Robertmurraya sp. FSL R5-0851: one gene and its partner. The protein of the gene in region 2 interacts with the protein of the main gene of each other region in a pairwise test. Links are inferred from orthologs where the notes say so. Each region holds a gene or a part of one and is shown on either strand. Other genes may lie near its edges. The genes, in order: rho and yhbY.

The links.
Region 1: the proteins of yhbY (region 2) and rho interact in binary tests that used the Escherichia coli proteins (3 or more experiments, as listed by UniProt). The link is inferred for Robertmurraya sp. FSL R5-0851 from one-to-one orthologs.

The regions. Positions count from the first base shown.
Region 1 is NZ_JBBOOE010000001.1:4,585,203-4,588,474, forward strand. Bases 303-3,241 are described here. They hold rho (transcription termination factor Rho), read right to left. Parts: upstream 2,437-3,241; coding sequence 1,168-2,436; downstream 303-1,167. Other genes in these bases: MKX65_RS23360 (thymidine kinase), read right to left, coding at 303-496; rpmE (50S ribosomal protein L31), read right to left, coding at 830-1,039; MKX65_RS23375 (UDP-N-acetylglucosamine 1-carboxyvinyltransferase), read right to left, coding at 2,752-3,241. In the rest of the region: more of MKX65_RS23360, read right to left, coding at 1-302; more of MKX65_RS23375, read right to left, coding at 3,242-3,272. UniProt on the Escherichia coli protein: Facilitates transcription termination by a mechanism that involves Rho binding to the nascent RNA, activation of Rho's RNA-dependent ATPase activity, and release of the mRNA from the DNA template.
Region 2 is NZ_JBBOOE010000001.1:3,292,989-3,296,152, forward strand. The notes cover bases 222-3,052. They hold yhbY (ribosome assembly RNA-binding protein YhbY), read right to left. Parts: upstream 1,867-3,052; coding sequence 1,576-1,866; downstream 222-1,575. Other genes in these bases: rsfS (ribosome silencing factor), read right to left, coding at 222-433; yqeK (bis(5'-nucleosyl)-tetraphosphatase (symmetrical) YqeK), read right to left, coding at 438-1,004; MKX65_RS17015 (nicotinate-nucleotide adenylyltransferase), read right to left, coding at 973-1,560; aroE (shikimate dehydrogenase), read right to left, coding at 1,869-2,699; yqeH (ribosome biogenesis GTPase YqeH), read right to left, coding at 2,774-3,052. Outside these bases: MKX65_RS17000 (class I SAM-dependent DNA methyltransferase), read right to left, coding at 1-80; more of rsfS, read right to left, coding at 77-221; more of yqeH, read right to left, coding at 3,053-3,164.

The DNA of each region.
Region 1 (3,272 bases), 1.3 Mb from region 2 along the record:
AGGAGGCTGGCTCTCCGTTAATAAGTCTTTGCGTTCGACTTGCAGGTGATCCACAAACCGCACATACGGCTTGCAGCTTTGTGACTAGCTCGGCAATAGCCATTAATGCTGGCATGACAGTAAATGGCTCACCACGGAAGTCTTGATCCAAACCTGCAGCAACCACACGATGACCGCTATCCGCTAAGTGCTGAATCACTTTTACTACTTCCTCATCGAAAAATTGGACTTCATCAATGGCAATCAAATCAATTTCAGGATCAATATGCTGAAAAATCTCTGTTGAATGGGCAATTGGACGCGCAATAAACGATGTGCCATTGTGAGAGACAACAGCTTCATCGCTGTATCTATTATCAATTTTCGGTTTAAAAACGGCAATGTTTTGTTTGGCAAACTGGGCTCTTCTGACGCGGCGAATCAGTTCTTCTGACTTCCCAGAGAACATGCTACCACAAATCACTTCTACCCAACCATGGTGCTTCATTACATACATAAACGGCCTCTCCTTCCGCTTCGCTCTCTATTTTAAAGTAGACAGTTTTCACATAAATTATCCTATCACTGTCTCACTATGTACGTTCATTTTCATAATGGCTGTTTTCACATAGATAGCCGTTAAAATCCTAAAGCCGATTTTAACGCGGAAACAAACTATTTTGCGCTTGAAATTAAGAATACAAGCTCTTTTCTTACAATTTGAGTCCATTTTGCTACGAATTTTAGCTCAATCAAGCATTTTCCATCTCCAAAAGCAATGAAGTTTAGAAAAGAGCCTCATAAAAAAACAGGCAAGGTCTGAAATCTTCTTGCCTGTTTCTTTTTCTTATTAGTTTGTAGCTTTGATTCCGTATTTCTTGTTGAAACGGTCAACACGTCCGCCTGCTTCAGCAAACTTTTGACGTCCTGTGTAGAATGGATGACATTCTGAGCAAGTTTCGATACGAAGTTCTTTCTTTACTGAACCAGTTTCGAATGTGTTGCCACATGCACAAGATACCGTTACTTTTTTATAGTTAGGATGAATTCCTTCTCTCATTACCTTTCATCTCCTTTTGCCCTGAGTCGTTCGAAACAGAGTTATTCATACACACTTGGTGTAATGGAAAAACACACTGATGTTATTATAACAAGCAGGGAATGGTTTTGCAACATGGGATTTATTCCCTATGAATTCCTTTTTGCTTTCATCTCTTCGTCTAGCTTAGCAAAAAATTCTTCATTCGACTTCGTTTGCTTCAGCTTACGTAAAAATTTATCCACAAAGTCAGGTGTATCCGACATTGATTTACGGATCGCCCATAACTTATCCAAATGATCCTTCGGAATAAGTAGCTCTTCCTTACGCGTTCCTGAACGACGGATGTCAATCGCAGGGAAAATACGGCGTTCAGCTAGACCACGATCCAGGTGAAGCTCCATATTACCGGTTCCTTTAAATTCTTCATAGATCACATCATCCATACGAGATCCTGTGTCCACAAGCGCTGTTGCAAGGATGGTTAAGCTTCCACCTTCCTCAATGTTACGCGCCGCACCGAAGAATCGCTTCGGACGGTGGAAAGCAGCAGGGTCAATCCCCCCTGATAACGTACGTCCACTTGGAGGAATGACAAGATTGTACGCACGAGCCAGACGAGTAATACTATCCATAAGAATAATAACATCGCGCTTATGCTCCACAAGACGCATCGCACGCTCTAGCACAAGCTCGGCCACTTTAATATGATTTTCAGGCACTTCGTCAAACGTGGAGCTCACCACATCTCCAGCAACTGAACGCTCGATGTCTGTTACCTCTTCCGGACGCTCATCGATTAACAGAACAATCAGCTCTGCTTCTGGATGATTGGTCGTAATGCTATTAGCAATTTGCTTTAATAGCATCGTTTTCCCTGCTTTTGGAGGAGCAACGATCAATCCACGCTGACCAAAACCAACAGGAGAAATCAGGTCCATAATTCTCGTGCTCACATGCTTTGGTGATGTCTCAAGCTTCATTTGACGATCAGGATATAAAGGTGTTAACGCAGGGAAGTGAACACGTTCCTTTGCTGATTCCGGGTCATCGCCATTAACGGCACCAACCTGCAATAGTCCAAAATAACGCTCGTTTTCCTTTGGAGGACGAACCTTACCAGATACTTTATCACCATTTCTCAGGTCAAAACGTCTAATTTGTGAGGCTGAAATATAAATATCCTCTGAACTTGGGGAATAGTTAATAGGTCGTAGGAAACCGAAGCCCTCAGACTGAATGATTTCAAGAACACCTTCCATAAAGAAAAAGCCTTCTGATTCCGCACGTGCTTTTAAAATGGCAAAAATAAGTTCTTTTTTTGTTAGCTTGCTATAATAAGACACTTTAAAGGTCTTTGCTAGCTCATAAAGCTCTTTTAGCTTCATATTTTCCAGGCTTGAAATTGTTAACTCCATTAGTACACCACTCTTTTTACAAAATAAGTTGTTCCACCACAAGCTTTATGATTTTGTTCGATAAAATGGATGGAAAGGATTGAATGTTTGAGGCTTTCTAGAAGTATAAGAAGAGATAGAGAAAGTCATATTCTATAAAGACAAGGCTTTTCTATGTAAGCCTTTTTAAAAAACAATTTCTATTTTACCCTTTTTATTAATTATTAATCAACATTATTTTATAGGGAAGTTATTAGTAAGGAGGATAATTTTAAAAAAGGCAGACGAAAGCAGGTCTGCCTTCTTTCTATTTTTTCTTTATCTATTGTTAAAAGGTTATGCGTTTTTCAGCTGTTCTAGCTCTTCTTTTGTCATCGCTTCACGCCAAATGGTTGCACCAAGTCCATTTAATTTTTCAACAAGATGGCTGTATCCACGGTCAATATGCTCAAGGCCTGTTACTTCTGTAACTCCTTCTGCCATCAACCCGGCGATCACTAAAGCTGCGCCCGCTCGTAAATCACTAGCCTTCACTTTGGCTCCCTGAAGTTTGACAGGTCCGTGAATAATCGCTGAGCGACCTTCGACTTTGATGTTGGCATTCATTCTTCTTAATTCATCGATATGCTTAAAGCGAGCTCCATAAATCGTATCCGTCACCATGCTTGTCCCAACAGCGCTAGTTAACAACGAGGTTAATGGCTGCTGCAAGTCGGTTGGGAAGCCAGGATAAACCAAGGTTTTAATATCAACTGCTTTAAAGGATTCGGCTTTTCCTACAAAGACTTGGTCATCGCTTGTTTCGATCGGTACACCCATTTCACGAAGCTTCGCAATTAACGACTCTAAGTGTTGAG
Region 2 (3,164 bases):
GTTACGATAGATACCCATTCATCATACGGTACATCCTTCATTAATTCATCATAAAGGTAGGCAAATTTCCCATACGTCATTGAGTAAGAACACTTTCCATGTTTTCTATTGGTGCATCACCCCATAAACGCTCGAGGTTATAATAACTTCTTTCGTCTTTATGGAATATATGGGCAACCACATCCCCTAAATCAAGGAGGATCCATCTTGCCTCATCAAAGCCTTCCATTCTCTTAACCATATTGCCATTTTCCAATGCCTTTTCCTTCATTTCTCTGGCAATCGCTTGAACCTGCTTATCAGAGTTTCCGTGGCATATAATAAAGTAATCAGAGATGAGTGAAATGCCTTGCATATTTAATACAACAATATCCTCTGCACGCTTATCATCAGCAGCCTTTACTGATGTTTCTAATAATTGACGATTGGTCATCCAATCAGTCCTCCTTTAAATGAATGAAATAGTTATACGTTTGGAGCGTCAACGGAAAAACCGCTCGTTTCTTTTTTACTAAGAAAATAATTGAATTCTGAATAGAAAGCAATAACGCTTCATTCAAATCATTATCAGCTACCTCTCTGACCTCATCGACACCTGGAAATTGCCTCCCCGGTTCAATGTAATCAGCCACATAAATAATTTTTTCAAGCAATGACATATGCGGTCTACCAGAAGTGTGGTAACGAATTGCCTGTAGCACATCACGATCATGAATACCAACTTCATTCTCCACTAAATAAGCGCCTACTGGAGCATGCCAAAGTTCACTATTATAGGAAAGCAGTTCCTCAGGCATTTTTTCTTGAAGAATGATTTGTTTCATCTCTTCTTTAGGACGAAACTTTGCATAATCATGAAAGATTGCTGCCAACTCCGCTTGTTTCTCATTTGCTCCATATTTTTTGGCTAGCTTTACAGCTGTTTGTTCTACCCCTAGTGTATGCTGATAACGATGGTCGGTTAATTGCTCTCTAACAATCTCTAACGCTTTCGCTCGATCCATATAACTGATGCTCCTTTATATATTGTATGACGGAGTCAGGGGTAAGATAATGAATAGTATTCCCATTCTTTACTCTTTCTCTTATTAAACTAGAAGAGACGGCAAATTCCGGAATATCTATATAGATAACCGGATAACTTGTCTGCAATACGTGTTCTGGTCTTTGCACTCCGACAAAAGTAACAAGGTTCAATAAATCATCAATCTTGTACCATTTGGGTAAATATTCAACCATGTCTGCCCCGATAATAAAATAAAACTCTGTACCCTCATTTTTCTGATGCAGAAGCTTCATCGTGTCATACGTATAAGACGGACCACTCCGCTCCAACTCTATTTTTTCAACTTTGAAATCGGCATGATTACTTATTGCCTTTTCAAGCATGGTCACTCGATCGATCGTGCTTGTCCCACTTGTTGATTTATGCGGTGGTTTCGAATTAGGCAAAAACCATATTTCATCTAGCCCTAAGGAATCTAATACCTCGTTTGCAATAAGTAGATGTCCATTGTGGGGTGGGTCAAAGGTTCCCCCTAAAATTCCAATTTTCCTCATAAGGACCTCCTCGGATTAAGGAAGCTGTAATTGTTTATTTTCCTCAGACTCTTTATATAAAACAATGGTAGATCCAATTACTTGAACAAGTTCCGCCTTACAGCCTGACGATAACTTAACTGCTACTTCGTCCTTGTCCTCATCACAATTTTGTAACACACTTACCTTCAGAAGTTCCCTAACCTCTAATGCCTCATTGATTTGTTTAATCATGTTATCGTTCACTCCACCTTTTCCTACTTGAAAAATAGGGTTTAGATGATGAGCTTTTGAACGTAAAAATCTTTTCTGCTTACCAGTTAACATTCTTATCCTCCTAATCGGTTTAAAACCAATTTTTCCATTCTCTTTTGGTCCGGGAAAATTCCGGTCCATTTTTTAAATGCTAATGCCCCTTGAAGAACGAACATATCGATTCCATTTTGCGTGCGAGCCCCTTTATCCTTTGCAGAACGTAAAAATAAAGTTTCAAGAGGGTTGTATATAATATCACTTACAAAACTATTTTCTTTTAAGTTATGTAAAGAGAGCGGTTGGCATTCTACATTTGGTGCCATACCAATCGATGTTGTTTGTATAATAATATCATACTCGTCCAAATCATTCTCAGCATCTTCACGCAGTAATACACTGGAGTTGACCGTATATGGACATTGAGCAATTAATTCAGCTGCTTTTTCACTTGTACGATTGGTAACATCAATGTTTTTAATCCCCATGGAAGCTAAAGTAAAATAAATGGCTCTTGCAGCCCCTCCAGCCCCAACAATGAGAATTCGATGGTTGAAAAGATCTGGAATAATATTCATAATTCCTTTCACTGATCCTTCGCCATCAGTGTTGTATCCAACGAGCTCACCATCCTCATTTACGACTGTGTTTACTGCACCGATCGCTTCGGCTAAAGGATCTAAGCGATCAAGCATCGGAAGGATATCGACCTTATGTGGAACAGTCACATTAAACCCACTAATTTGTATCGCTTTTAATCCTATGATCGCTTTCTGTAAGTCTCCTTTTCTTACATGAAGCGCATGATAATGAGCATCTATATCATAAAAGCCAAATAAATCATTGTGCATGGCAGGCGACATAGAATGAGCGATCGGATCCCCAATTACCGCATACAGCTTTTTCAAAAAAATCCTCTCCCTTGTTGTAGCCTTGAGTACTTCATGAGGTTGATCAAGCTGATTTACTCTAAAAAGCTAAATTATATAAGCGATTTTCTAATCATTGCATGAACACCCTTAGGAACATACGCTGCAATTTTCACTCCAGGTTCGTTTACCGTGATCCAACCCAGACCGGAAAACACGATGTCTGTCTTCTCTTCTTTAATCATAAATTCCTGACGAATGAGTGGTGGAAATTCTTCCAATTCATCTGTTCTTGGAGGTGAGAGCATGTCACCCACATGCTTTTCGTATAACTCATCAGCATGATCAAGTTTTGTACGATGAATATTAATTTCATTAGAAAAATGACAAACAAATGATTGTCTTCCTCCACTAATAAAATCAAATCGGGCAAGTCCTCCGAAAAATAAAGTTTGTCCTTCGTTCAATTGGAAGACTTTTGGCTTTATTTCCTTTTTTGGAGTG